DNA from 3 places in the Streptomyces sp. NPDC014891 genome. Region 2 is predicted to be linked to each of the others. Evidence: riboswitches for the same ligand, from Rfam matches in the RefSeq annotation. Region 2 holds a riboswitch; each other region holds the start of a gene.

Region 1 (9,707 bases), on a different contig from region 2:
TCCTGGTCGATGGTGGTGACCCGGCCGGTGAGCACCTCCGCTCCGCGCACGACGCGTCGCAGCGGGACGACGACGTGGCGCGGCGAGATGCTGCCGGCGGCGGCTTCGGGGAGGAAGGGCTGGTAGGTCATGTACGACCGCGGGTCGACGACCGTGACGGTCGCCTCCGCGTAGCGCATCTTCTTGAGGATGCGCCGAGCTGCGTACAGGCCTACGTACCCGCCGCCTACTACGAGGATCCTGGGACGCTCCGTGGTGCTCATGAGATCGAGTATCCACCCCTCCTGAGGGGGGTGCTCGTGCGCCCCTTCACAAGGTCTCCGGACACCTCTGCTACACTCCGCCGCCCACGTGATCCATGTCATGGTGCTGCAAAGGAACCGGGGCACCCGGGCGGACGTTGTTCACCCCCTGTGAACTGGACCGGAGAGCCTCCGTTAACCCCGAACCGGAGCCCCCGTTCACACGATGGAAACGTCGGGCGAATCCGCCTCCGCGCCTGCGAAAGGGCCCTGAGGCGCCACCCGGAGGGCCCAAACACCTCGTTCGGACCCCACTTCGGCGCCACCAGGGCCCTTTTCCTTGTGAAGAACTTCACGAACTTTCCCGGCGAGGTGTCGCGGGAGGCCTCGATAGGTGCCCGCTATGCCACGGATAGGGCGATCCCATCGAGGATGTCGTGCTCGCTGACGACGACCTCGTGGGCTCCGACCCGCTCGACGATCTCCCGCAGGACGAGCGCGCCGGCGATGATCACGTCGACCCGGCCGGGGTGGATGACCGGGATCGCGGCCCGCTCGGCGTGGGTGGAGGCGAGCAGCCGCTCGGCGACCTCGGCGACCTGCGCGGCGGAGATCCGGGCGTGGTGGATCTTCTCCGAGTCGTACTCCGGCAGCCCGAGGGCGATGGCGGCGACCGTGGTGACCGATCCGGCGAGTCCGACGAGGGTCTCCGCGGTCCCGATCGGGACGGTCTCGGCGGCGAGGTCGAGCGCGGCCCGGACGTCGGCGCGGATCGCCTCGGCCTCCTCGGCGGTCGGCGGGTCGTGCCGGACGTGCCGCTCGGTCAGGCGGACGCAGCCGATGTCGACGGAGCGGGCGGCCTCGACGTGCCGGTTGCCGACCACGAACTCGGTCGAGCCGCCGCCGATGTCCACGACCAGCCGGCGGTCGTCCCCGTGCAGCTCGCCGGTGGCGCCGGTGAAGGAGAACGCGGCCTCCTGGTCGCCCGTGATGACCTCGGGCTCGACGCCCAGGATCTCCACGACCCCGTTCACGAAGTCCGCGCGGTTCTCGGCGTCACGGGAGGCGGAGGTGGCGACGAAGCGGAGCCGCTCGGCGCCCAGCTCCTCGATGACCCGGGCGTACGCGCGGCAGGCCTCGAAGGTCCGCTCCAGTGCCTCGGGGGCGAGGCGGCCGGTGCGGTCGACGCCCTGGCCGAGCCGGACGATCGTCATCCGCCGGTCGAGCTCGACCAGCTCCCCGGTCTCCGGATGGACGTCGGCGACCAGGAGGCGGATGGAGTTCGTGCCGCAGTCGATTCCGGCGACGCGGGTCACTCCGCCCCCTCCTTCTTCTCGTCCCCGTCCGCGCACGGCGTGACGCAGGGACCCTTCGCCCACCACTCCGGCAGCATCGCGAGCGCCTCGTCGCCGAAGGGGTTGACGCCGGGTCCGGCGGCCAGCGAGTGGCCGACGAGGACGTGCAGGCACTTCACCCGGTCCGGCATGCCGCCGGCGCTCGGGAACCCCTCCAGGACCTCGATGGCGTCGCGGCGCGCGATGTAGTCCTCGTGCGCGGCCCGGTAGGCGGCGGCGAGCTCCGGGTCGGTGGCGAGCCGGGCCTGCATCTCCTTCATGACCCCGTTGGCCTCCAGGGTGCCGATGGCCGAGGCCGCCCGGGGGCAGGTCAGGTAGTACGTGGTCGGGAACGGCGTGCCGTCGGGGAGCCGCGGCGCGGTCTCGACGACGTCCGGGTTTCCGCACGGGCAGCGGTGCGCGATGGCGCGCAGGCCGCGGGGCGGCCGGCCGAGCTGGAGCTCGAAGGCGGCGATGTCCTGCCCGGTGGGCTCGGTGCGTTCGGTCTGCGGAGGGGGCGTTTCCATGTCTGCCTTGCTCGTATGTCGGGGCGACCGGTAGGCCGCGTCAGGGGCGGTCGGCGTGGTCGACGCCGTCCCAGAGGTTGTCGTACCAGGGGCGGTCCGCCGCGCCCTGGTCCCCGCGGGGCCGTTGCTCGGCGTCGGGGTCGTTCACGGTGAACCCGGTCTCGCCGGGCAGCACGTAGTGGAGGTGCTCGCGGGCGAGGCGCCGGACGTAGGCGGGGTCCTGGAGGCGCGCCTTCTCGTCCCGGAGCTCCTCGACCCGCCGGGCGGCGTCGGCGGCCCGGCGCTGCTGCTCCGCGATCTCGCCCTGCTGGGAGACGTAGCTCCGCATCGGGTAGGCGAGCGCCACGACCAGCGAGCAGACGACCAGGGCGAGGAAGGCGGCCCGGCCGGTGAGCCGGGAGCGGCGGGCCTGGCGTCGGGTCTGGGAGCGGTAGACACGGGCGGCGGTCTGCTCGCCGAGCAGTCTGATCCGGGTCGCGGTGGAGAACCGGTCCCGGTCCTTCGCGGCCATGTCGTGTCGCCTCCCCTGTTCACGCGGACGTCCCCGCACACGGTACGGGACCGAGTGCGGGGACGTACGGAACTGCCGGGGGTGACGCCTGCCGTCAGCCCTTGAAGCGCGGGAAGGCGCTGCGGCCGGCGTAGACCGCGGCGTCGTCGAGGATCTCCTCGATGCGCAGCAGCTGGTTGTACTTGGCGACGCGGTCCGAGCGGGCCGGGGCGCCGGTCTTGATCTGACCGCAGTTCACGGCGACGGCGAGGTCGGCGATGGTGACGTCCTCGGTCTCGCCGGAGCGGTGGGACATCATGCACTTGAAGCCGTTGCGCTGGGCGAGCTCGACGGCGTCGAGGGTCTCGGTCAGCGAGCCGATCTGGTTGACCTTGACCAGGAGGGCGTTGGCGGTGCCCTCCTCGATGCCGCGGGCCAGGCGCTCCGGGTTGGTGACGAAGAGGTCGTCGCCGACGATCTGGACCTTGGTGCCCAGCTTGTCGGTGAGGACCTTCCAGCCGGCCCAGTCGTCCTCGTACAGCGGGTCCTCGATGGAGACCATCGGGTACGCGGAGACGAGCTCCTCGTAGTACTCGGTCATCTCGGCGGCCGAGCGGGACTTGCCCTCGAACTCGTACGCGCCGTCCTTGTAGAACTCGGACGCGGCCACGTCGAGCGCGAGCGCTACGTCGGTGCCCGGGGTGTAGCCGGCCTCCTTGATGGCCTCGACGATGAGGTCGAGGGCGGCGCGGTTCGACTCCAGGTTCGGCGCGAAGCCGCCCTCGTCGCCGAGGCCGGTGGAGAGGCCCTTGCGCTTCAGCACGGCCTTGAGGGTGTGGTAGATCTCCGCACCCCAGCGGAGGGCCTCGGAGAAGGACTCCGCGCCGATCGGGGCGATCATGAACTCCTGGATGTCCACGTTGGAGTCGGCGTGCGACCCACCGTTGAGGATGTTCATCATCGGAACGGGCAGCAGGTGCGCGTTCGGGCCGCCGAGGTAGCGGAAAAGGGGGAGGTCCGAGGCCTCGGAGGCGGCGTGCGCGACGGCGAGGGAGACGCCGAGGATGGCGTTGGCGCCGAGGGAGCCCTTGTTCTCGGTGGCGTCCAGGTCGAACATGGCCTGGTCGATCAGGCGCTGCTCGGTGGCGTCGTAGCCGACGAGCTCCGGGCCGATCTGCTCGATGACGGCGAGGACGGCCTTCTCGACACCCTTGCCGAGGTAGCGGTTCGGGTCACCGTCGCGAAGCTCGATGGCCTCGAACGCACCGGTGGAGGCACCGGACGGGACAGCAGCACGGCCGGTGCTGCCGTCGTCGAGGCCGACCTCGACCTCGACCGTGGGGTTGCCTCGGGAGTCCAGGATTTCCCGGGCTACGACGACGTCGATGGACGGCACGAGCATCTCCTTTTTGGGATGTGACGCTGGATGTGACGCAAGGTCGGTGCAGGGTCGCTTGGCCTTGCGACAAGAGCCTAACCGGCTCGCGGGCTCCGGCCAGCCGGGCGCCCGCCCCCTGGGACGAAAAAGGACCCAAGGGCATGCATGTCGGGACGAAGGGCCCCAGATCTACCGGCGGGTAACCGCCGCGGCGGGCCGGTCGTCGCGCCGGCCCTCCCCTCTACTCCGGTCTTCTCTGGCCTTCTCCGGGCGCGGGCCCGAAACGGGGGAACCCCGGCCCGGCGCGCACGGGGGATGGGCGCGCCGGGCCGGGGTGGTCACCGCGGGAGGGTCGGAGGGGCCGCGTGAGCCGCCGGACTCACGCGGACCGCCGGGCTCACTTCAGGTGGAGCTGCTGGCCCGGGTAGATGAGGTCGGCGTCCTCGACGACGTCCTTGTTGAGCTTGAACAGCTCGGCCCAGCCGCCCTTGACGCCGTGCGCCTGGGCGATCTTGCTGAGGGTGTCGCCGGTGGCGACCTTGTACTCGCCGTCGCCCTTCTTGACCTTCTTGCCGGTCGGGGTGGTGACGGTCTTCTTCGCGTCGGCCTGCGGAGCGGCCTGCTGCGCGGCCTTCTTCGGGGCCTGGCGCTTCTCGCTGCGGGTGGTCGGCTGCTCGGCCTTCCGCTCCTGCTGCGGCTGCTGGGTGCTCTGCTGCGGCGCGCTCTCGGCGGCGCCGCCCTCGTAGGAGGCACCCGAGAGGCCCACGCCGCAGGACGGCCAGGCGCCCTTGCCCTGGCCCGCGAGGACCTTCTCGGCGACGGCGATCTGCTGCGACTTCGACGCCTGGTCGGCGGTCGAGGCGTAGGCGGTGCCGCCGTACGCGGCCCAGGTGGAGGCCGAGAACTGCAGACCGCCGTAGTAGCCGTTGCCGGTGTTGATGGACCAGTTGCCGCCGGACTCGCAGGCGGCGACGCGGTCCCACTCCGAGGCCGTGGCGGCCGAGGCGGTGCCCGCGGTCATCAGCGGGGCGGCCACGGCGACACCGGTGACGCCGACGAGCGCGGCGACCTGGGTGGCCTTGGAGGGACGGCGGTGTTTGCCCTTGGCGGAAAACAGCATGGGGATTCTCCTCACCGACGCCTGTGAGGTGAGCTGTCGGGTTCGGGCCGGAAGGTGCCCGGCCGCGTGTCCTAGCACGCGGCTTCACCCCAAGCCGGTCTTCGGCCGTCTGTCTCAACGGCCGGGACCGGCACTTACCTTGGGTCCCCCACTCCTGCCTTCGGCGCTTGCGCGACGATGCCCGTCGGCCGACGGCAGGATTCGGCGTTTCGGTCGACGGGGCCCGCGGTGGCGAGCGGTGACGACCGTAGACACAGACCCACCGGAAGTTCAAAGACCCTCATAGGGGAGAAATCGCCCCTGCTTGCCTTCCGGTGGGTCGTGTTTGTGCAGGTGAGAGGTGACGGGAGCAAAGTTTGCGGGCGTGACACGCCAGTTGGGGTGAAGAGACCCATGTCTCACTTGCCCAGAACCGGACATACGCCCCCGAACTACTCCGCCGACGCGGTCGAACCGTTCGTCAGGTCAAGCGCCTGACCAGGGAGGATGAGGTCCGGATCGAGGCCCACGGTCCGCCGGTTGGCGTCGTAGAGGGCGGTCCAGCCTCCGGGGAGTTCGTTCTCCTGTGCAATGTCGGAGAGGTTGTCACCCGGCTGCACGAGGTAGGAGTCCGACTTGCCCTGACTGTCCGTTGCGTCCGTTTCCTTCGAGGCGTCAGCGGGCGACGTCTTCAGCGGCTTTTCGTCCAGCTTGTTGTCCGGGGACGCATGTCTACCTGATTCGGCAGAACTGTCCGGGTTGTCGGTTTCCTCCGGTGCGGCGTCACCCCGGTGCTTGCCGGTGCCGGGGGTCGCCGACGACGGGTCGTCCGTCGGCGCACCGGGCTCGGTGGAGCCGGGCTCGCCGGGCGTCACGGACGCGTCGGGCGTGCCGGGTGCGGTGGGCGCGGCCGGGTCGCTCGGGTCGGTCGACGCGGGCGGGCTCGTCGGCGCGGTCGGCGAGACGGGTGCGGTCGGCGAGACAGGCGTGGCGGACGCGTCGGGCGACGCCGTCCCGGGGGCCTTCTGCTCGGCCTCGGACTTGTCGGCCTCCTCGGCCCCCTTGTCGGCCTCGGCGGCCTCTCCGGAGGTCCCGGGCAGGCCGGCGTTCCAGTTGGACTCGGGGACCGGTCCGGTGGGGGCCTTGGGGACGCTCGTGGGGCCGGGGTCCACACCCGGGGACGCGCCGTCGTTCTTCAGGCCGGCGATCGGCGCGCAGGTGGCCCACTCGTTCGAACCCTTGGCGAGGGCCTTCTCGGCCACCGCGATCTGCTGGGCGCGACTGGCGAGGTCCGGGCTGGGCGCGTACGACAGGCCGCCGTGGCGCTCCCAGCTGTCCTGGGTGAACTGGAGCCCGCCGTACATGCCGTTGCCGAAGTTGGCGCTCCACTGGCCGCCGGACTCGCATTCGGCGACCCGGTCCCAGGTGGCCGCGTCGGCGGCGGAGGCGGACCCGGTGGCGAGCAGCGGCAGCGCCATGGCGGAGCCGGTCACGCCCGCGGCGACGACGATGGCGGGGGCCTGACGGGGGCGACGGTGACGTCCGTTCCCGGAACGCATAGAAGCGCCTTTCGCGTGACGACTGTGTGGGCGCGCCCGAGTTGTCACACCTGGCCGAATTACTCAACCACGTTGACGAACCGAGCTGACGGGGAAGGTAGCCGTATTCGAACGCTCATCACAAGTCGATGCACCCGCGATCACGTGAAGATCACATTTATGACGGACTCTCACTTTGTGTGAGTCGCACGGAAGGGGAGAACTCGACCGGAAGCGTGCGCAAACCGCGCATGATGAGCCCTCCGCGCCAGCGCAGTTCCGCGGGATCCGCGGCAAGTCGCAGGTCCGGCAGCCGGGTCAGCAGGGTGGCGAGCGCGGTCTGTCCCTCCAGCCGGGCGAGCGGCGCGCCCAGGCAGTAGTGGATGCCGTGCCCGTACCCGAGGTGCTGGTTGTCGCGCCGCGCCAGGTCGAGCACGTCCGGCCCGTCGAACCGCTCCGGGTCCCGGTCCGCGGCGGCGAGCACGACGAGGACGGGGTCGCCCGCCGGGATGTCCTGCCCGCCGATGGTCAGGGGCTCGGTCGCGTACCGCCAGGTGGCCATCTCCACCGGACCGTCGTAGCGCAGCAGTTCCTCGATCCCGGTCTCCAGCAGCCCGGTCTCCCCCGCCGCGACCGACGTCTGGAGCAGCTCGCGCTGCCCGGGGTGGCGCAGGAGCTGGTACATGCCGTTGCCGATGAGGTTGACGGTCGTCTCGAAACCGGCGAAGAGCAGGATGAAGGCCATGGCGGCGGCCTCGTTCTCGGTGAGGTGCTCGCCGTGGTCGGAGGCCTTGATGAGTCCCGAGATGAGGTCGTCGGCCCCTTCGTGCCGCAGGCCTTCCCGCTTGCGGTGGATCAGCTCGGCGAGGTAGCCGCGCATCTTCTTCACCGACCGCGCGACCCCGCCGCGTGGCCCGCCGCCGTGCCGGATCATCATGCCGGCCCAGTCGCGGAAGTCGTCCTGGTCCTCCTCGGGCACGCCGAGCAGGTCGCAGATCGCGTAGATGGGCAGCGGGAAGGCGAACTCGTGGATGAGGTCCGCGCTGCCCTTCTCCACGAAGCCGTCGATGAGCCGGTCGGTCAACTCCTGCACGCGGGGGGTGAACTCGGCGACCCGGCGGGGAGTGAAGGCCTTCGACACCAGCCGGCGCAGACGGGTGTGGTCCGGCGGGTCGATGTTGAGCAGATGCGTCATCAGCTCGGCCTTGCGCTCGCCCGGAATGCCCGTCTTGCCCTTGGCGTGCGGGGACTCGTCGTGATGCGCGGGGTTCTTGGAGAGCCGCTGGTCGGCGAGGGCCTGCCGGGCGTCCCCGTACCGCGTCACCAGCCAGGCCTCGACCCCGCTGGGCAGTGTCGTCCGGTGCACGGGCGCGTGCTCGCGGAGCCAGGCGTACGCGGGGTACGGATCGCTCGCGAACTCCCAGGTGAAGAGCTCGGGCGCGGGGGCCGACGCGGGGCAGGAGGCGGGCGGGGTGCCGGGGGTGGTGCTCACTCCCCGACGGTACAGGGCGGTCCGGGAGGGGCGGTCCGGCGGTCCGGGGAGGCGCGGTCCGGCGGTCCGGGGGGCGCGGTCTGCCGGATCCCGCGATCAAGAAGGGGGTGGTGCCCTAGATTCTTGTCGGTGGATCCTCAGATGCTCCGGAGCACGTTCGCGGTGGTCGAGAGACGGGCCGAACACGCCGTCACCTTCTTCTACTCGCATCTCTTCTGGAACAACCCCGCCATGCGCGAGCTGTTCCCCGAGGACATGCAGCCCCAGCGGGACCGCCTCTTCGCCGCGCTCACCCATGTGGTGACCCACCTGGAGTCCCCCGGTCTCCCCGGCTACCTGGGGCAGCTGGGCCGCGACCACCGCAGGTTCCTCGCCGACCCCGGGCTCTACGCCGCCGTCGGGACGAGCCTCCTCGCCGCCTTCGCGCACGCCGCGGGACCCGCCTGGACCCGGGAGGCCGAGAAGGCCTGGGCCGAGGCGTACGGACACGTCGCCGACCTCATGATGGCCGGGGCCGAGGAGGCGGCCGCGGCCGGCGAGCCCGCCTGGTGGGACGCGGACGTCGTCCGGCACGAGCGGCGCGGCGAGGACCTGGCCGTCCTCACGCTGTGGCCCCGGCAGCCGCTCCCCTTCCTCCCGGGGCAGTACGTCAGCGTCGGCTCGCCGCGCGTCCCGCGCGTCTGGCGCACCTACTCCCTCGCGGACGCCCCCCGCCCCGACGGCACGGTCGAACTCCATGTGAGCCGGATCCCGGGTGGCGCGATGAGCACGGCCCTCGTCGCCGGGACGCGTCCGGGCGAGAGGCTGCGGCTGAGCGCGCCCGGCGGCGGCCTCACCGCGTGCACGGAGCCGGGCGGACTCCGTACCTATATATGCGCGGGCACGGGCTGGGCGCCGGTGAGGGCGCTGCTGTCGGAGGCGGCGGAGGCCGAGCCCGACCTGCAGGGGCGGCTGTTCATGGTGGCGCGCGCGAAGGAGTACCTGTACGGCCGGGAGGACGCGGAGCGACTGAAGAAACGTCTCAGCGGTCTCAGCGTCACCTACATCACCTCGGCCCCCGGCCACCGCAAGGACCAGGCGACGGAACGGCTCGTCCAAGCGCTGCGGGCCTGCGTCCACTGGCCCGCGCACGACGTCTACCTCGCCGGGCCGCCGGGCTTCCTGACCGAGGTCGCGGAGGTGCTGGAGGAACTGGGCACCGACCCGTACCGCATCCACCACGACACCCTGCAGCCGGTGGGCCGCTTCACCGCCCGCCCCCACACCGCGGCGGAACGCCTCCTGGGCCCGCCGCCCCCGCTCTGGCACAACCCGGGGGCACGGGTCCCGCGCGAGCGGTAGCGCCGGCCGCCGGCGCGGGCCGCCGCGGCCGCGTCAGGCCTCCACGCCCTCCGCCGCCCGGATCGCGTCCCGGTAGGCGCGGGCCGCGGCGCGCAGAGCCGCCTCCGGGTCCACGCCCTCCGCCTCCGCGCGGACCGCGAGGGCCAGCAGGTCGTAGCCGACGCCCGGCTCCGCCGGGAGGGCCACGTCGAGGCCCGCCGAGCGCACCCGGCCGCCGAGCTTCGCGGCGAGTGCCAGCCCCGGCTGGCCCAGCGGCACGCCGTCCG
Region 2 (9,707 bases):
CCGGGCCGGACGTCCGTCCGGTTGCGGCCGTCCGGGTGGTCGTGGACGCTCCAGAACATGAACTGGTCCGGATCGGCACGGTACGCGGGGGAATATCGGCCTTCCGTGTCCTCCGTGCCGTCCTTCCCGCTTTCTTCGAATGGCACCGTTCTTTGCTGCTCCCCAGGAGGTGAGCGAGTTATGGCCATGCCGCTCCGTCAGTCCATCCGGGTCGGGACCTACCTCTTCGAACAGAAGCTCCGCAAGCGTGACAAGTTCCCGCTGATCGTCGAGCTGGAGCCGCTCTTCGCCTGCAACCTCAAGTGCGAGGGCTGCGGGAAGATCCAGCACCCGGCGGGTGTCCTCAAGCAGCGCATGCCGGTCGCCCAGGCGGTCGGCGCCGTCCTCGAGTCCGGCGCCCCCATGGTGTCCATCGCGGGCGGCGAGCCCCTGATGCACCCCCAGATCCACGAGATCGTGCGCCAGTTGGTGGCCAAGCGGAAGTACGTCTTCCTCTGCACCAACGCGATGCTGCTGCGCAAGAAGCTGGAGAACTTCACCCCGTCGCCGTACTTCGCCTTCGCCGTGCACATCGACGGCCTGCGCGAGCGACACGATGAATCCGTCGCCAAGGAGGGAGTGTTCGACGAGGCGGTGGCCGCCATCAAGGAGGCCAAGCGGCGCGGATTCCGCGTCACCACCAATTCGACCTTCTTCAACACCGACACCCCGCAGACCATCATCGAGGTGCTCAATTTCCTCAACGACGACCTCCAGGTCGACGAGATGATGATCTCGCCCGCCTACGCCTACGAGAAGGCCCCCGACCAGGAGCACTTCCTCGGCGTCGAGCAGACCCGGGAACTGTTCAAGAAGGCCTTCGCCGGCGGCAACAGGCGACGCTGGCGCCTCAACCACTCGCCGCTCTTCCTGGACTTCCTGGAAGGAAAGGCGGATTTCCCGTGCACCGCCTGGGCCATTCCCAACTACTCGCTCTTCGGCTGGCAGCGGCCCTGCTACCTGATGAGCGACGGCTACGTCCCCACGTACCGCGAACTCGTCGAGGACACCGACTGGGACAAGTACGGCCGGGGCAAGGACCCGCGCTGCGCCAACTGCATGGCGCACTGCGGCTACGAGCCCACCGCCGTCCTCGCCACCATGGGTTCCCTGAAGGAGTCCCTGCGCGCGGTCAGGGAGACGGTCTCCGGGAACAACGGGTGAGCGACCGTGACGGGTGAGTTCGACCTGCGGGAGCTGCTCGCCGAGCGCGGCGGCGAGCGCTACGAGCTGCACGCCCGCTACCTCAACCACCAGCTGCCGCGCATGCTCCACACCATCGGCTTCGACAAGGTGTACGAGCGGGCCGAGGGTGCCCACTTCTGGGACGCCGACGGGGTCGACCACCTCGACATGCTCGCCGGCTTCGGCGTGATGGGCCTCGGGCGGCACCACCCCGTCGTCCGCAAGGCCCTCCACGACGTGCTGGACGCCCAGCTCGCCGACCTCACCCGCTTCGACTGCCAGCCGCTGCCCGGCCTCCTCGCCGAGCGGCTGCTCGCCCACAGCCCGCACCTCGACCGCGTCTTCTTCGGCAACAGCGGCACGGAGGCCGTGGAGACCGCCCTGAAGTTCGCCCGGTACGCCACCGGGCGGCCCAGGATCCTCTACTGCGCCCACGCCTTCCACGGGCTCACCACCGGCTCCCTCTCCGTCAACGGGGAGAACGGCTTCCGGGACGGCTTCGCCCCGCTGCTGCCGGACACCGCGATCGGCCTCGGCGACCTCGACGCCCTGGAGCGGGAGCTGCGCCGGGGGGACGTGGCGGCCTTCGTCGTCGAGCCCATCCAGGGCAAGGGCGTCCACGAGTCCCCACCGGGCTTCCTGTACGCCGCCCAGGAGCTGCTGCACCGGCACGGGGCTCTCCTCATCGCCGACGAGGTGCAGACGGGCCTGGGCAGGACCGGCGACTTCTACGCCTACCAGCACGAGGAGGGCGTCGAACCCGACCTGGTCTGCGTCGCCAAGGCGCTCTCCGGCGGCTACGTGCCGGTCGGCGCCACCCTCGGCAAGGACTGGATCTTCAAGAAGGTCTACTCGTCCATGGACCGGGTCCTCGTCCACTCGGCGAGCTTCGGGTCCAACGCGCAGGCGATGGCGGCCGGGCTCGCGGTCCTCTCGGTCATGGAGACCGAGGGGACGGTCGCGCACGCCCGCCGGATCGGGGACCTGCTCTCCGGACGCCTGAAGGAGCTCGTGCCCCGGTACGAGCTGCTCCACGAGATCCGCGGCCGCGGGCTGATGATCGGCATCGAGTTCGGCCGGCCGTCCTCGCTGGGGCTGCGCGGGCGCTGGACCATGCTCCAGGCGGCCCGTAAGGGGCTCTTCGCCCAGATGGTCGTCGTCCCGCTGCTCCAGCGCCACCGGATCCTCACCCAGGTCTCCGGCGACCACCTGGAGGTGATCAAGCTGATCCCGCCGCTGGTCGTCGACGAGGCGGACGTGGACCGGTTCGTCACGGCGTTCACCGCGGTGATGGACGAGGCCCACGGCGGCGGCGGTCTGATGTGGGACTTCGGGAGGACCCTGGTCAAGCAGGCGGTCGCACAGCGCTGAGAGCGCGCTCCGGGCTTTTGCCTCTGAGGCAAGAAACTTGCCTCAGAGGCACGATCCTGGCGGAATGGACCCATGGACCACGTCCCCGGGGAGCCCTCCCCGGACCCCGCCGTCCCGGCCCCCGGCGCGCCGGGCACCGCCGGCCCCGACGTCCTGCCGGACGTCGCCCCGCAGCTGCGGGCCCTGCGCCGTCGCCGGGGCCTCACCCTGGAGGCCGCCGCCCAGCGGGCCGGACTCTCGCCCGCCCACCTCTCGCGGCTGGAGACGGGGAACCGGCAGCCCTCGCTCCCGATGCTGCTCGCCCTCGCCCGCATCTACGGTACGACGGTCTCCGAGCTCCTCGGCGAGACGCCCCCCGGGCGCGACCCCGTCGTCCGCGCCGGACGCTCCGAGCCCGTCGAGGCCGACGGCTGGATCTACCGGCAGGCGGGCGGCGCCGGGCGCGCCCTGCAGTGCCTGCGGGTGCACGTGCCGTACGCCACCCGGGGCGACATCGTGCGCGTCCACCCCGGTGAGGAGTGGATCCACGTCCTGGACGGCCGGGTGCGGCTCGCGCTCGGCGAGGCCGTCCACGTCCTCGATCCCGGGGACAGCGCGCACTTCGACTCGCTGACCCCGCACCGGATCGGGGCGGCCACCCCCGGCGGGGCCGAGCTGCTCTTCGTCCACACCCTCCTGCAGAGTCCCGTCGCCGAGCTGTGTCTCGGCGACGGAACCCCGCACCGGCGCTGATCCCGTACCTCCTCCGAGAGAAAAGGACCGAGATGTCCGAGAAGTCACGACCTGTCACCGGTGAAGAGCGCGGCGAGGGCCGGTTCCCCAAGGGGCTCGTCCTGCGCCTCTTCGCCTATCTGATCGCCGGGCACCTCTTCGCCGGCTTCCTCTATCTGCTGTTCGTGATGGGCGGGCAGAACCAGTAGGTCCCGGTCACGCCTCGGTGAGGAGCCGCAGGCGCAGCAGCTCGCGGGTCTCGGGGGACAGCTTCAGGCCCTCGGCGAGGTAGGCGTCCACCGAGCCCCAGGTCTCCTCGATCGTCTCGAAGGCGCCGCGCAGGTACTCGATCCGCGCGTCGAACAGCGGGCTCAGCAGCTCCATCACCGCGGGCGACATCGCGTCCGGGGCGGTGGAGCTGCGGCGCACCCTGTAGCGGCGGTGCGGGTCGTTCGACTTCACGTAGTCGGCCTCGATCGCCTCCCGCTCGACCCCGACCGCCAGCAGGGTGATCGCGATGGAGAGCCCGGCACGATCCTTGCCGGCCGCGCAGTGCATCAGGGCGGGCAGGCTGTCCTCGGCCAGCGCGTGCAGGATCCGGCTGTGCTCCGCGGTCCGCTCGACCACCATCTTCCGGTATGAGTCGGACATACGGGCCGCCGCCTTGCCGTCGCCGAGGATGGCGTGCAGCTGGGCGATGTCGCCCTCGCGGACCAGCTTCCAGAACTCCTTGCCCTCGGCCGGGTCGTTGAGGGGGATGTTCACGTTCCGCACGCCCGGCAGCTCGACGTCGGGACCCTCGACCTTCCGGTCGGCGAGGTTCCGGAAGTCGAAGACCGTGTGCAGCCCCAGCGAGTCCAGGAAGACGACGTCCTCCTCGGTGGCGTGGGCGAGGTGGCCGCTGCGGAAGAGACGGCCGGGGTGCACGGCACGCCCGTCCGTCGTCGGCAGGCCGCCCACGTCCCGGAAGTTGCGGACCTCGGCCAGCTCGGGCTCGTTCGCCTCGACGGGCGGGACCTGCGGCAGCTGCTGCGTCACGGATGCTCCTGATGGGTCGACGTTCGGATGTCCGAAGCGAGATCGGTTCCAGGGGCAATCATCCAGGTGGGACCGGTATGACGCACCCCCCTGGACGGGAATGGGTGAACTGTCCGAATTGAGCCCTTGTGTATAACGCGCCCTGTTTACAGGCGAGATGGGTTCCAGCGCGTGAGCAGGGTCATAGAAGTGACGGATCGTGGCCGACCGCCCGGAGCAATCACCGTGCTCGAAAAGGAAATCGAGGGTCCGTCATCCACGGAGGGTGACCGGAATTCCCGGTCGATTACGGGAACCGGAAAGCCGGGAGAAATCATCGGCTTGTTCGCGCCGACCCCGCTCGTCTAGCGTCACCGTCAATCCGGTCGGACCGCCGAATCCTGCCACCGTCCGGAATTCCACCCATCCCATGCGTGGCAGGAGCGGGGGACCCAGGAAGTACGCCGGTCCCGCGACGCAGGACGGCTCGGGGTGAAGCCGCGCGAGAGCGCGGCCGGGCATCTCCAGTCCGAACCCGACAGCTCACCTCGCAGGCGCCGGAGAGGAATTCGCCATGCCCGCGAAGGGTAAGCACCGCCGCATCAAGTCCAACCGCCTCACCCGCGGAATCGCCGCCGCCGGTACCGGAGGCGCCGTCGTCGCCCTCCCGCTCCTCGGTGCCACCGGCGCCCACGCCGCCGAGCAGGCCGCCCCCGCCGCCGCTCCCGGCCAGGCCGTCACCGCCGCCGCGCAGACGAAGGCCCCCGCCGCCGCCAAGACCGGCAAGGCCGCGCCGAAGACGTACGCCGTCGTCCGGGGCGACTACCTGTCGAAGATCGCCGCCGACCACGACCTCGCGGGCGGCTGGCAGCAGCTGTACAAGGACAACCGCCAGGTCGTCGGCGAGAACCCCTCGCTCATCCTGCCCGGCATGAAGCTCACCCTCGGCGGCAAGAGCACCGCCAAGGCCACCGCCCCCAAGAGCGCCGCGCCCAAGGCCGCCGAGAGCTCTTCGAAGAACGGCGACACCCCGCGCGCCTCCCGCGGCGGCGAGCGCTCCGCCGCCCCGGCCGCCAGCGCCCCCGCCGCGGAGACCTCGGCCGCGCCGAAGTCCTCGACCTCCTCCTCCGGCTGGGTCGCCCCGGTCAGTGGCGGCATGTCCACCCCGTACCGCGCCTCCGGCTCCATGTGGTCCTCCGGCTACCACACCGGTGTCGACTTCATGGCCTCCACCGGCACCACGGTCATGGCCGTCGGCCCCGGCACCGTCTACTCCGCCGGCGACGGCGGCGCGTACGGCAACCAGGTCGTCATCCAGCACGCCGACGGCACCTTCTCCCAGTACGCGCACCTCTCCTCCATCACCGTCTCCGCCGGCCAGACCGTGAACGGCGGAGACCAGATCGGCCTCTCCGGCGCGACCGGCAACGTCACCGGCCCGCACCTGCACTTCGAGATGCGCACCGGGCCGGAGTACGGCTCGGACATCGACCCGATCTCCACCCTGCGCCAGCACGGCGTGAACATCTGACGCACCGTCGTCCCACGGAGGCCCGGCACGCACGTGCCGGGCCTCCGGCCGCTTACTCCGTCTATTCCGGCTTGGCGAATTCTTTATCGGTGGCATATGTCACCCGGCGTCAACCCCTCCTTACGGTCGCGTAGGTCACATCCGAAAGGGAAGGATGTGCTCCCGTGGCAGACGATTCGAGATCAAGAGACCAGCACGCATTCGGGTCGTACGCGGCGATCGGTGACAGCTTCACCGAGGGCGTCGGCGACCCCGGGCCCCGCGGGACGTACGTCGGCTGGGCGGACCGCTTCGCGGTGCTGCTCGCCGACCAGCTGCCGGAGCACGACGCCTTCCGCTACGCCAACCTGGCGGTACGCGGGCGCCTCCTCGACCAGATCGTGGCGGAACAGGTCCCCCGGGCGAAGGAACTCGCCCCCGACCTGGTGACCTTCTGCGCCGGAGGCAACGACATCATCCGCCCCGGCACCGACCCCGACGAGGTCGCCGAGCGCTTCGAGCGCGCCGTCGCCGGACTCACCTCCGCCGTCGGCACCGTCATGGTGACCACCGGCTTCGACACCCGCGGCGTCACGCTCCTCAAGCACCTGCGCGGCAAGATCGCCACGTACAACGGGCACGTCCGTGCCATCGCCGACCGCTACGGCTGCCCCGTCCTCGACCTCTGGTCCCTGAGGTCGGTCCAGGACCGGCGCGCCTGGGACGCCGACCGGCTGCACCTCTCGCCCGACGGCCACACCCGGGTCGCCCTGCGCGCCGCCCAGGTCCTCGGCCTGCCCGTGCCCGCCGACCCGGACCAGATCTGGCCGCCGGTCCCCCCGCGCGGGCCGCTCGAAGTGCGCCGCGACGACATCCTCTGGGCCAGGGAGTACCTCGTGCCCTGGATCGGACGCCGACTGCGCGGCGAGAGCTCCGGCGACCACGTCGAGGCGAAGCGACCCGACCTCATGCCCCTGTAGCCCAGGGGGCCCGCGGCGGCGGCACGACGGCGGGGATCCGCTCCAGGACCCCGCCCGCGAAGACGTCGTACAGCGGCAGCGTCTCCAGATGGACGTACCCGATGTGGCAGTCGCAGACGGCGAGGGGGCAGGCGCGGGGGCGCAGGGCGGCGCGGTACGAGCCGTCGTACAGGTTCCCCAGCTCGGCCTTGACGAAATGGCAGCGCCGCACGGTCCCCTCGCCGTCCACCGAGACGACCGACTCGCCCGTCCGGCACGGGAGCCCCGCCGAGCGGTGCGGCTGCCTGCTGTACGGGAAGAGCGGATCGATCCGCGTCCACTCCGCGGCCTCCGCGTCCGCGTACGTACGCCCCTCCGCGGCGTTCACCCAGAGGTACACGTGCGCCGGAAGCGCGGCCCGCAGCCGCCGGGCGTCCTCCGCGTGCTCGGGGAGCCCGACCACGCCGACGCTGAAGCGGATGCCCCGCCCGGCCAGTTCCCCGCACTTGGCGAGGAACCGCTCGTACGGCGTCTGCCCCGGGTGGTACGTGCACCAGAGCGCCACGCCCTCCGGGTCCGCCTCCGCCAGCCAGTCCGTCCGGCAGCTCAGGTTCGTCTGGATCGCCACCCGCTCCACGTGCGGCAGCCGGGACAGCTCGACGAGCGCCCGCCGGTACCAGGAGCGCACCAGGCCCTCGCCCCACGGGGTGAAGAGGACGCGCAGCCGGTCCCCGGTCTGCCCGGCCGCCCACCCGGTGAACCGTTCGAGCGCCGCCCGGTCCGCGCGCAGCTGCTCCCGGCTGTCCCGGCGCTTGGCGAAGGGGCAGTACGGACAGTCGAAGTCGCAGGAGGACAGCGGCCCGCGGTAGAGCAGCGTCAGGTCCATCCCCCCGTCCGAGGGGAGCGGCGCCCCGGGGCCGGGGGACGGCTGCCGGAACACCGGCGGTGTCAGGTCCACGGCCACCCCTACTTCGGCTCGTACGCGGCCATCGCGGCCCGCACCGAGGGGGAGAACAGCTCCGGACCGAGACCGTCCGAGTGGGCCAGGCCCTCGGGGGAGAGCCGCAGCAGCCCGGCCGGCGCGTCCCCGTCCAGCCAGCCGAGCGCCTCGAACCGGTCCAGCTCCGCGGGGAAGTCCGCGAAGGGCGAGGAGCCGAACCGCTCCTCGTACCCGGTGACCGGCATGCCCTCGGCCTGGAGCAGGGACTGCAGAAGGTGACGGCGCCGGGCCTCCCCGGCGTCGACCCAGCGGCCGACCTCGGCCCGCGAGAAGTCCGCGGTCTCCGTGTAGGCGTCGATGATCGTGCGGATCTCCCGCATCTCGACGGCGTAGTCGAAGGAGTAGTGGAGCGCCGAGGTGTACGAGCGGGCCCCGCAGCCCAGGCCGATCATGCCGTCGGTCTGGCAGGCGTAGTCGTCGGGGCCGAGCGGCGCGGCGTCCGCCCGGCGGAACATCCGCATGGACACCTGCTCGTAGCCGTGCGCGCGGAGGTGGTCCCGGCCGCACCGGTAGAGCCGCAGCCGCTGCTCGTCCCACTCCCGGTCGGCGGCGGGGGAGATCCGGCCGAGCCCGGTGAGGGGCCGCACGTACAGGGGGTAGAGGTAGAGCTCCTCCGGGCGCCAGGCGAGGGCGGCGTCCAGCGAGGCGCGCCACGTCTCCTCCGTCTGCCCGTCGATCCCGTAGATCAGGTCGATGTTGAGCACCGGAACGCCGGTGTCCCTGATCCGGCCCAGGGCCGACTCGACGTCGGCGCGGCGCTGCGGCCGGACGGCCGCCCGCGCCTCGGCCTCCACGAAGCTCTGCACACCGATGCTGAGCCGGGTGGCGCCCCGCTCGGCGAGCAGGGCGAGGCGGTCGGCGGTCGCCGTGGACGGCGAGGTCTCCACGGACAGCGGCACGGCACGCAGATCCACGCCCATCCGCTTCTCGGCGATGTCGCAGAGCCGCTCCAGCTCGCCGGCGGTGAGGAAGGTGGGGGTGCCCCCGCCGAACGCCGCCGTGGCGAACCGCACCGGGTCCCGGTCCCCGAGCGCCTCGCGGACGGCCGCGGCCTGGCGGTCGAGCGCGTCGAGGTAGCGGGTGGTCAGCTCGTCGGGGGCGCCGATCCGGGTGAAGAGATTGCAGAAGCCGCAGCGGACCTCGCAGAACGGTATGTGCGCATAGAGGGAGAGCGCGTCCTTCGGCTCGTCCCGCCAGAGCGCGGCGAGCGGGGGAGCGGGCGCGGGCAGGGGCCGGTACGCCGTCTTGTGCGGGTAGGCGTAGACGTAGCTCCGGTACGGGCGCGGGGCGGCGGTGTCGCTCATGCCGAGGTCCCCCGCTCCGGCCCGGCGAGTTCGAACTGCGCGTACGGGACGGTCCAGACGACCTCGTGGCCGAGGCGGTGACCGGTGTACCCGTCGTCCCCGTAGGCGGTGCCGTGGTCGGAGGAGACGATCGCGAAGCACGGGCGGCGGCTGCTCATCGCGGCGAAGAGCCGCCCGATGTGCCGGTCGACGTACTCCAGGGCGGCCGCGTGGGTGGCCCGCGAGTCGCCCGCCTCGCGGGTGGCGCCCTGCAGGTGGAACCAGTTCGGCTGGTGCAGCGCGGCCACGTTGACGAAGAGGAACAGACGGCGCTCCCGCGGGAGCCCGGCGACGACCTCCTCGGCGCGGGCGACCTGCGCCTCGAAGGAGGTGGGGGAGGCCACGCCGAACGACGGGTCCCAGTGGCTCTCCTGGAAGAGGGCAGGGAGCACCGTGCCGAGCGGCGGCTGCTTGTTGAAGAAGCCGACTCCGCCCACGCAGACCGTCCGGTAGCCCGCGCCCGCGAGGGCGGACACGAAGTCCGGGGTGTCGTGGACCCAGGTGCCGTCGGCGGTCGTCTCGCTGCCCGCGAAGCGTGCGGCGAACAGGCGCGGGTGCGGCCCGGGGGAGGC
Region 3 (9,707 bases), on a different contig from region 2:
GCACGGCCGCCGGGGCGGCACGGGGTGTTGACCCCCTGCGTCCGGACCGTCACACTCGGTCGTCGACCGGCGCCGCGGGCGCACGGCACCCACTTCACGACCAGGGGACAGAATGACCGACCGGGTTCTTCCGTACGAGGTGCAGGGCGCGGGACCGCGGAGGGCCCTCGTGCTGCACAACTGGTTCGGCGACCGCACCAGCTTCGCCCCGCTGCGGGCCCATCTGGACGACGCCGCCGGCACCTACGCCTTCGTCGACTGCCGCGGCTACGGCGAAGCCGTCGACCACGCGGGGGCCTACACGATGGAGGAGGTCGCGGCGGACGCGCTCGCGGTCGCGGACGACCTCGGCTGGGACTCCTTCTCCGTCGTGGGCCACTCGATGGGCGGCAAGGCGGCGCAGCTGATGCTCCTGGAGGCGCCCGAACGCGTCCGTTCGATCATCGGGATCTCGCCCGTCTCGGCGGCCGGCTTCCCCATGGACGACGACACCTGGGACCTCTTCGCCGGCGCCGCCGAGGAGGCCGGCAACCGGCGCGCGATCATCGACACCACCACCGGCGGCCGGTACGACGACGCCTGGCTGAGCGCCCTGGTCGAGCGCTCCCTCCGACGCTCCTCCGCGACCGCCTTCCGTGCCTACCTGGACTCCTGGTCGCGCACCGACTTCCATGAGCGCGTGCGCGACAACCCGGCTCCGGTCCTGCTCGTCGTCGGCGCCCACGACCCGGCGCTCGGGGCCGCGGCGATGGAGGCGACCTGGCTGCGCTGGTACCCCAACGCGCGCCTGGAGGTCATCAAGGACGCCGGTCACTACGCGCCCGAGGAGACCCCGCAGGCCCTGGCGGAGGCCATCGAGGCCTTTCTCGCGGCCTGACGGGGCGGGGCGGGTCGGGGCTTGGGCGGGCTGAAGCCTCAGGGTCAGGTTCAGGGTGAGGGTCACGTTCGGGAGGAGCTTCAGGGGGAGGCAGGGCACGCCCGGGGCGTCCGCTCCGCCTCTCCTCCGCCTCTCATCCGAACGTCTCGCGGGACGACGACTTTCGAGGACAGCGGCGGGACGCCCACGGGGCGGATCATCGTGCTCACGACCTCATGGGGCGGCCCTCCGACGGCCCGCCCACGATCGGCAGGAGCACGTCCGATGGGCCTCGCGCAGACGCAGCACCGTTTCCTCGTCCGGCAGAAGGTGACGCCCATGGCCAACCGCTACCTCGTGCACACCGCAGGAGCGGACGGGGCCGAGGGGGAGCTCGTCGCCTTCGCCCACCAGAAGAGGATGGCGTTCAAGGAGCAGGTCACCTTCTACACCGACGAGTCCCAGCGCCAGGTCCTCTTCACCTTCAAGGCCCGCCAGGTGATCGACCTGGGTGCGACCTACGACGTGCACGGCGCGTCCGGCACCCGGCTGGGCGGCTTCCGCAAGAACTTCGGTGCCTCCCTGCTGCGCAGCACCTGGCACCTCAGCCGCGAGGGAGCCGAGGGGGAGACCACGGGGCAGGAGCGCAGCGGGGGCATCGCACTGCTGCGGCGCGCCTGGGAGCTGCTCCCCTTCACCGACCTGCTGCCCTTCGTCGTGCCGTACCACTTCGACTTCACCGAGTCGGGCCGTGCGGTGATGTCGGTCGACAAGGTCTTCGGGCTCCGTGACCGGTACGTTCTGGACATAGCGGACCCCGAGCTCGATCGGCGCCTGGCGATAGCCCAGGCCGTCGCGCTCGACGCCCTCCAGTCCCGCTGACCGGCCGCTCACCCGACCGCGGGGGAAGGCGCGCCTTACCCTGGAGGGACGGGCGGGGGCCGAGCGGGGCGCTCCTCTCCCCGCCCGGAGCCGTGCGGGCGGAAGGACGCGGGCCCATGCTCTTCAGTGATCGAACCGATGCCGGTCGGCAGCTGGCCGCCCGCCTCGACCACCTCAGAGGACATGACCTCGTGGTGCTCGGTCTGCCGCGCGGCGGGGTTCCGGTGGCGGCGGAGGTGGCCGACGCCCTGGACGCCCCGCTGGACGTCTGCCTCGTCCGGAAGCTGGGTGTGCCCCGACAGCCCGAGCTGGCGATGGGCGCGCTCGGCGAAGGCGGCGTGCGTGTGGTGAACGAGCGGGTGCTGGCCGAGGCCGGGGTGGGGGCGCGGGATCTCGCGGCGGTCGAGCGGCGCGAGCACGAGGAGCTCGACCAGCGGGCCGACCGCTACCGGGGCAGCAGACCCTCCGTTCCGCTGGAGGGCCGGACCGTCCTGATCGTGGACGACGGTCTCGCCACGGGCGCCACGGCCCTCGCGGCCTGCCGGGTGGTGCGGGCCCGGGGCGCGGGACGGATCGTCCTGGCGGTGCCGGTGGCGCCCCGCGGGTGGAAGGCGAGACTTGGTGGCGAGGCCGACGAGACGGTGAGCGTGCACGCACCCGAGGCGTTCTCGGCGATCGGACAGTTCTACGGGGACTTCAGTCAGACCCCGGACGCGGAGGTCGTGGCCTGTCTGGACCGGATCCGGGCCGCGCACGGGCCGGTCGTCCGGGACGGGGACGTACGGATCCCCGTGGACGACCGCGTCACGCTGGCGGGGCGGCTCGCGGTGCCCGAGGACGCCTTGGGTGTCGTCCTGTTCGCCCACGGGAGCGGGAGCAGCCGGCGCAGCCCCCGGAATCGGGCGGTGGCGGCAGCTCTCAACCGGGCGGGCCTCGGCACCCTGCTGTTCGATCTCCTCACCGAGGCGGAGGCGGGGGACCGGGCGCACGTCTTCGACACCCCGCTGCTCGCCGGGAGGCTGGCCCGGGCCACGGAGTGGCTCGCGGGGCGACCGGAGAGCGCGGGCCTTCCGCTGGGCTCCTTCGGGGCCAGTACGGGAGCGGCGGCCGCGCTCTGGGCGGCGGGCGACCCCGGCTCACCGGTGGCCGCCGTCGTGTCACGCGGTGGCCGGCCGGACCTCGCGGCCGACCACCTGGCGCGGGTGAAGGCCCCGACGCTCCTCGTGGTCGGAGGGCGGGACGCGCTGGTCCTCGACCTCAACCGGCGGGCGGAGTCGCTGCTCCGCTGCGAGAGCCGGCTGGAGGTCGTGGAGGGCGCCACACACCTCTTCGAGGAGCCCGGGGCCCTGGAGGAGGTGGCGGAGCTCGCCACCTCCTGGTTCACCGGGCACTTCCGTGATCAGTAGGCGCCGTTGACGTTGTCGATGGAGCCGTAGCGGTCGGCCGCGTAGTTGCAGGCGGCGGTGATGTTGGCGACCGGGTCGAACAGGTCCGTCGAGGTGCCGGGCACGTGGTAGGCGAGGAAGGTCGGCTCGATCACCTGGAGCAGGCCCTTGGAGGGGGTGCCGGCCACGGCGTTGGAGTCCCAGAGGTTGATGGCCTGGGGGTTGCCGGAGGACTCCCGCATGATGTTGCGGTGGATCCCCTCGTAGGAGCCGGGGATCCCGCGCTGGGCCATGATGTCCAGCGACTCGCGGATCCAGCCGTCGAGGTTGTCCGCGTACTGGGTGGCGGCGACGGGCGCCGCCTGGACCGGGGCGGACGCGGCGGCGGGGGCGGCGGCCGAGGCGCCGGTGCCGGCGGCGGCCGGAGCGGCGCTGCGGCGCTCGGAGCGGCTCGCCCGTTCGGCCGAAGCGGTCTTCTTCGCCTCCTCCGGGGCGGCCTTGGCGGAATTCCGATGAAGCGTCAGTTCAAGGCCGGGGTGAATGAGTGACGGATTGTCACCCACGGCGCTCTTGTTGGCCTGGTAAAGGTCCTTCCAGCCGCCCTGAATTCCCTTCTTCTGCGCGATGAGGGAAAGCGAGTCGCCGCTGACGACCGTGTAGGTGCGCGCTGCGGCCCTGGCGGTGGGCGCCTTCGGCGCGGCCTTGGCGGCGGCCGGGGCGGCGGGGGCGGTGATGGCCTTCGGCGCGATGTCCGGGGCTCCGGAGGCGGGCGCGGCGCCGGCCACGGCCGGGGCGATCAGCGGGAGCGCGAGGGCGGCGCCACCTGTGCCGACCAGCGCGAGTCCACGGGAGACGGGGCGGCGGGGACGGCGGTGCTTACCGTGAGCAGGCATGACGGGATTCCTCTCCGGCGCCTTCGGGGTGAGCTGTCGGGTTCGGACTGGAGATGTCCGGCCGCGCGCACGCGGCTTCACCCCGAGCCGTTCCGGAATCCCGGCCGGCGTATTCGTGGGTCCCCCGCTCCTGCCGTCGGGTGAAAGGGAGGTATTTCGAGCAGTGGCAGGATTCGGCGATCCGCTCGAATGGAGGTGACCGTAGGCCACCTGTGCGACGGAGAACAAGAGGATCTGAGTCCGGAAGTCGGCGAAAGGATCACTGAATTACCGGAACTCATGATCGCCCCTGACGTCGGCGGAGCGAACTTTCTTGCCCGGTAAGGCCTGCGGGAATGTCGATCACCGGCGCGTTCCCGGCGGAGTGAGTCGCGTCACCAGGTGCTCTATGTCCGAATGTTCTGGTTAATTCCATTGATGGCGCAACGGGCTGGAAAGGCGGGGTCGGTCTCAGGGGCACTCAAGGGCATACATCGCGAAACCGACATTCTTCGTGAAAGGTGAAGAGACCCCGACCGAGGAGCCGCCCGGATGTCACCCGCCGCCCCCCTGCTGATCCCCGAAGGCCTCGCCCCCGAAGGCCTCGACCCGGACGCCCTCGACCGCGAGGCCGCCGCCCTCTTCGACAGCGCCACCTGGCAGCGCGTCGTCGCCGACTGGACCGACCGGACGCCGTCCGCGCCCGCCGCGGAGGAGTGGCGCGCCCTCCTCTCCGTTCCGGTGGACCGGCTCGTCGCCGACGCGCTCGACGCCCTGCCGCCGCCCCCTCCCGCCGAGCGCCGGCTGCCCGGCCGGCTCGCTGCCGTCCTGCCCGACCGGCTGCACGTCTGGCGTCGCGTCGGCCGGCCCGAGCTGCGCCCCTCGGTTCACCTCGGCTACGCGCGCCTGGTACTGACCGAGTGGGGCTGGCAGAACGCCCCGTACAAGCTGCGCGACGCCCGCGGGGCCCGCTGCGTCTGCGGTGCGCTCCTCGCCGCGCACCGTCTCGGCCACGGCAGCGCGACGACGATGAACGAGGCCGCCGCCTGGATCATGACGGAGCTCCGCGCCCGGGGCTGGCACGACCTGATCGGGCCGTGGAACCGGGCCCCGGGCCGTACGGCGGCCGACGCCGTGGACCTGCTCGACGCCACGATCCGCCGTGCCGCGGAGGCCGGCCGCTGAGAGGACGTCCGCGTGGAGGGCCGCGCACGGCGGAGGGGCGCCGCCCCTCCGCCGCGCGGCGTGCTCAGCCGGTGACGCTCGGGGCCCCGGTCTCGATGTGGCCGGTGTACCGGCGCGACCAGGTTCCGTCGATGTCGGCCAGGATCGTGAAGTCGTACCAGCCGTCGTTGTAGGCGACGGCGTTGAAGTGGTCCTCGCGCGAGGATCCCGCGGGGACGGTGTAGGTCCAGGGGCCGTCGGTGCGGTAGGCGTTCGAGCGGATCGTGAACGTCACCGGCCCGGCCGAGGCGTTGGTCATCCGGAACCACAGGGCCGTCCGCCCGGTGCCCGCCTCGGTCGCGAACCGGGCGGCCACCTCGACCGCCTTGCCGGCCTTGGAGGCGTCCCCGACGAACCGGCGCAGGAAGCGGTTGGGGCCCATCATCGAGATGTCGTACTTGCCGGAACCCGACCCCAGGCCGATGTGGAAGTAGTCGGTCGCCGTTCCGCCCGCGTCGACGGTGTACTGCCAGGCGGCCGTGTCGCGGTGCTGGTGGGGATGGATGGAGAAGTGTGCCGCCCGCTTGGCCTCGGCGCCCTGGTTCGTCATCGAGAACCAGGCCAGGATCTTGCCGGCGGCCCCGAACTCGAACCGGTCGAGGTTGCCGTTCACCTGGTACGGCAGTGCGCGGGCCGGCCGGACGCCCGGCTCCTGGGCCGGCTGGGCGTTGTTCTGCGGGGCGGGGTTCGGCAGCGGGGCGCAGGTCGCCTGGCCGATCACCTTCGCCGTGGAGGGGAGCCCGGCCGGTACGCCGTACACGGGACGGGCGAAGTCGAAGACGCCGGTCAGGTCACCCGTCACCTTCCGCCGCCAGGCGCTGATGTTCGGGCAGGTGGCCGGAGTGCCGAGGGCCGCCGTCCAGCTCTCCATGAAGCGCAGGACCGACGTGTGGTCGAAGACCTCGGAGCTCACCCAGCCGCCCCGGGTCCACGGGGACATGACAATCATGGGAACGCGGAAGCCCAGGCCGATCGGCACGCCGTCCAGGTACTCGCCCGGGGTGCCCGGAGGGGCGACGGGCGGGGGCACGTGGTCGAAGAAGCCGTCGTTCTCGTCGTAGTTGAGGAACAGCACGGTCGAGTCGAAGACCTCGGCGTCGGCGGCGAGCGCCCGGTAGACGAGGTCGACGAAGTGGGCGCCGTCCCCGGGGGGCGCGTAGGGATGCTCGGAGAACGCCTCGCTCGCGACCACCCAGGACACCTGGGGCAGGGTGCCCGCGACGACGTCCGCGCGGATCGCGGCGGCGATGTCGTCCGGGGTCGAGCCGGTCACCCGGGGGACCGAGCCCATGCCGCGGTCGTACAGCGGGTCCCCGGGGCGCGCGTCGGTGAACCTCTTGAAGTACGCGAGACCGTTGTCCCCGTAGTTGTCCTGGGCGTTCTGGTAGACCTTCCAGCTCACCCCGGCCCGCTGGAGCGCCTCCGCGTACGTCTCCCAGGTCAGGCCCGACTCGTCGCCGCCGTCCTTGCTGGAGGCGTCGATCCTCCCGCTCCACAGGAACGTGCGGTTGGGTCCGGTGGCGCTCAGCGCCGAACAGAAGTACGCGTCGCAGACGGTGTACTGGTCGGCGAGCGCGTGGTGGAACGGGATGTCCTCGCGGTCCAGGTGCCCGAGCGACCGGGTGTTGCCCACGCCGGTGACCCAGTTGTCGAGACGGCCCTTGTTCCAGGCGGCGTGCTGCGAGGTCCAGCTGTGCGGCAGGTCTCCGTTGCACTGGGCCAGGGTCTCGCCGTCCACCCCTCCGGCGGGCGGGGTGTCGCTGAGCTTCCAGGGATACTGGCGACCGCCCCAGTCGGGCTGGTTGAACATGCCCCAGCCGCCGGGGATGTTGCCCGCGGCGCGGTCGCCGAAGCCCCGTACGCCGCGGAGGGTCCCGAAGTAGTGGTCGAAGCTGCGGTTCTCCTGCATCAGGATCACCACGTGCCGGACGTCGGTGAGCGTGCCGGTCGCCGAGCGCGCGGCGGCGGAGGCGCGGGCCGTCGGCAGTGCCGCCCCCGCCACGAGCCCCGCGCCGATACCGACGAACCCCCTGCGGCTGATGGGAATCATGCTCCACCTCTCCTGTATTCGACGTGCCCCGGCGGCACGTCGAAGACATGATGGGGGAGGCGGATCCAAAGGTATACATCCGTGCGGTAATTGCTGGGTTAACAAGCGGGGGCGCCGGAGATCGCTGCTCTGGCGCTCCTCGGATTGGTTCGACCGCGTACCAATGGAGTCCGGCGGCTCAGACGGTGAGGACCTTCACCCCGGCCTCGGTGAGCTCGGCGACCGTCTCCGCATCGATGCCCGTGTCCGTCACGAGGAGGTCGATCCGGTCCAGACCGCAGATCCGTGCGAAGGCCCGGCGCCCCATCTTCGAGGAGTCGGTCACCACGACGACCCGGCTCGCTCGCTCGGCGAAGAGCCGGCTGATGCTCGCCTCGTCCTCCTGGTGCGCCATCACCCCCAGTCCGGGGTCGACCCCGTCGACCCCCAGCACCACCACGTCGAGCACGACCTCGGTGAGCACGCCGACCGTCAGGGGGCCCACGAGTTCGTAGGTCTGGGGGCGGGCGACCCCGCCGGTGGTGACGATCTTGATCTGCGGGCGCACAGCGAGCTCGCCGGCGATGTTGAGCGCGTTGGTGACCACCGTCAGCGCGGGCCCGGAGGGCGCGGGGCCCGTCGTCCCCGCGGTGTCCGCCCGGCCGCTCGCGAACCGCAGGGCGAGGGCGCGCGCCACCTCGGTCGTCGTGGTGCCGCCGTTGAGCCCCACGACCTCGCCGGGGGCGATCAGATCGGCCGCCGCCTCCGCGATCCGCCGCTTCTCCGCCGCGTGCCGCGTCGACTTGTAGCGCAACGGCAGCTCGTACGAGACGCCGTGCGCGACCGCCCCGCCCCGCGTCCGTATCAACAGCTGCTGCTCGGCGAGCTCGTCTAGGTCCCGCCGGATGGTGGCGGCGGAGACGTCGAGCGCGGTCGCGGCCTCCTCGACCTCCAGCTTCCCCGAGGCGGCGAGCAGTTCAAGGAGCGTGTTCCACCGCTCGTGCTTGGACATGGGTCCCTCCCTCGGGCTCGTGCGCGCGTCCGATTCTATCCGCAGGCAGGCGCGGGACCTGGAAAGTGCATGCATGTTTCTGCTTGAATGACATCGACTTCAAGCATCTTCCATCATATGAGTGCACTCTTCTTGCAAGGAGACCGGCATGAGCACCACTCGGACCGCCGTGGAGATCGCCTCCCAGCCGGCGACCTGGCGTCAGGCTGCCCGCACGCTGCCCCAGCACACCCCCGCGCTGCCCCGGCGGGGCGAGCGCGTGGCGGTGATCGGGTGCGGCACCTCCTGGTTCATGGCCCTGGCCTACGCCGAACTGCGCGAGTCCGGCGGCCACGGGGAGACCGACGCCTTCGCCGCCTCGGAGTTCCCCTACGGGCGCGGTTACGACCGGGTCGTGGCCATCACCCGCTCCGGCACCACCAGCGAGGTCCTCGCCGTCCTCTCCCGGCTGCGCGGCACGATCCCCACGGGGGCGGTCACGGCCGACCCCACGACCCCGGTCATGGACCTCGCGGACGAGGTCGCCGTGCTGGACTTCGCCGACGAGGAGTCGGTGGTCCAGACCCGTTTCGCGACCACGGCGCTGGCACTCTTCCGCGCGCACCTCGAAGCCGAGGGCGCCCTGCCGGACGGGGTGGCCACCGTCGAGGAGGCGGCGCGGGACGCCGAACTGGCCCTCGTCTCCCCGCTCGGCGAGGACGTCCGCGCGGCCGAGCAGTTCACCTTCCTCGGCATGGGCTGGACCTACGGCCTCGCCCTGGAGGCCGGACTGAAGATGCGCGAGGCCGCGGGCGCGTGGACAGAGGCGTACCCGGCGATGGAGTACCGCCACGGCCCCATCAGCATCACCGGGCCCGGGCGCGTCACCTGGGGCTTCGGCACCCTGCCCGCCGGACTCGCGGACGAGGTGCGCAAGGTCGGCGGCACGCTCGCCGAGAGCGACCTCGACCCGCTCGCCGACCTGATCCGCGCCCAGCGGCTCGCGGTGGCGGTCGCCGAGGCCCAGGGCCTCAACCCCGACACCCCGCGCAACCTCACCCGGTCGGTCGTCCTCGCCGACGCCCAGGCCTGACCCCGCCGCACCCGCGACGCGGCCCCGGCCGTCCCGCCGGCGCCGCCCGCCGTCCCCGCGACCGTTCACCCCACCGGAGAAGGACCACCATGCCGTTGACGCCGACCGATGAGATCGTCCGCCGCGCCCGCGCGGCGGGCACCGGTGTGGGGGCGTTCAACGTCCTCCAGATCGAACACGCCCAGGCCATCGTGGCCGGCGCCGAGAGCACCGACCGCCCCGTCGTGCTCCAGATCAGCGAGAACACCGTCCGCTACCACGGAGCCCTGGAGCCGGTCGCCCTGGCCTCGCTCGCCGTCGCCCGCGCGGCGAAGACCCCCGTCGCCGTCCACCTCGACCACGCCGAGAACCCCGACCTCGTCCGCGAGGCCGTCG

Evidence for each region. Region 2 has a riboswitch for cyclic di-AMP ahead of ACF09E_RS10255 (peptidoglycan DD-metalloendopeptidase family protein). Riboswitches for the same ligand answer to the same signal wherever they lie in the genome.
Region 1: linked by a shared signal. The riboswitch ahead of ACF09E_RS31460 (transglycosylase family protein) and the one ahead of ACF09E_RS10255 (peptidoglycan DD-metalloendopeptidase family protein) in region 2 are both predicted to bind cyclic di-AMP.
Region 3: linked by a shared signal. The riboswitch ahead of ACF09E_RS13870 (transglycosylase SLT domain-containing protein) and the one ahead of ACF09E_RS10255 (peptidoglycan DD-metalloendopeptidase family protein) in region 2 are both predicted to bind cyclic di-AMP.

Annotation. Positions count from the first base shown of each region.
Region 1 is NZ_JBIBWF010000013.1:191,612-201,318, reverse strand. It holds gene ACF09E_RS31485 (NAD(P)/FAD-dependent oxidoreductase) at 1-263, opposite strand, end outside; gene ACF09E_RS31480 (exopolyphosphatase) at 644-1,558, opposite strand; gene ACF09E_RS31475 (DUF501 domain-containing protein) at 1,555-2,103, opposite strand; gene ACF09E_RS31470 (septum formation initiator family protein) at 2,144-2,614, opposite strand; gene eno (phosphopyruvate hydratase) at 2,709-3,995, opposite strand; gene ACF09E_RS31460 (transglycosylase family protein) at 4,369-5,091, opposite strand; cyclic di-AMP (ydaO/yuaA leader) riboswitch at 5,095-5,267, opposite strand; gene ACF09E_RS31455 (transglycosylase family protein) at 5,523-6,629, opposite strand; gene ACF09E_RS31450 (cytochrome P450) at 6,787-8,100, opposite strand; gene ACF09E_RS31445 (globin domain-containing protein) at 8,242-9,441, shown strand; gene ACF09E_RS31440 (nucleoside triphosphate pyrophosphohydrolase) at 9,475-9,707, opposite strand, start outside.
Region 2 is NZ_JBIBWF010000003.1:428,303-438,009, reverse strand. It holds gene ACF09E_RS10285 (1-hydroxy-2-methyl-2-butenyl 4-diphosphate reductase) at 1-173, shown strand, start outside; gene hpnH (adenosyl-hopene transferase HpnH) at 181-1,203, shown strand; gene ACF09E_RS10275 (aspartate aminotransferase family protein) at 1,210-2,595, shown strand; gene ACF09E_RS10270 (helix-turn-helix domain-containing protein) at 2,668-3,327, shown strand; gene ACF09E_RS10265 (DUF6126 family protein) at 3,360-3,515, shown strand; gene ACF09E_RS10260 (tyrosine-protein phosphatase) at 3,523-4,344, opposite strand; cyclic di-AMP (ydaO/yuaA leader) riboswitch at 4,734-4,893, shown strand; gene ACF09E_RS10255 (peptidoglycan DD-metalloendopeptidase family protein) at 4,898-5,854, shown strand; gene ACF09E_RS10250 (SGNH/GDSL hydrolase family protein) at 6,019-6,813, shown strand; gene ACF09E_RS10245 (STM4011 family radical SAM protein) at 6,800-7,678, opposite strand; gene ACF09E_RS10240 (STM4012 family radical SAM protein) at 7,759-9,096, opposite strand; gene ACF09E_RS10235 (STM4013/SEN3800 family hydrolase) at 9,093-9,707, opposite strand, start outside.
Region 3 is NZ_JBIBWF010000004.1:420,416-430,122, reverse strand. It holds gene ACF09E_RS13885 (alpha/beta fold hydrolase) at 113-877, shown strand; gene ACF09E_RS13880 (hypothetical protein) at 1,142-1,738, shown strand; gene ACF09E_RS13875 (alpha/beta family hydrolase) at 1,855-3,144, shown strand; gene ACF09E_RS13870 (transglycosylase SLT domain-containing protein) at 3,138-4,016, opposite strand; cyclic di-AMP (ydaO/yuaA leader) riboswitch at 4,022-4,205, opposite strand; gene ACF09E_RS13865 (hypothetical protein) at 4,548-5,180, shown strand; gene ACF09E_RS13860 (phosphocholine-specific phospholipase C) at 5,245-7,269, opposite strand; gene ACF09E_RS13855 (DeoR/GlpR family DNA-binding transcription regulator) at 7,448-8,260, opposite strand; gene ACF09E_RS13850 (SIS domain-containing protein) at 8,409-9,332, shown strand; gene ACF09E_RS13845 (ketose-bisphosphate aldolase) at 9,422-9,707, shown strand, end outside.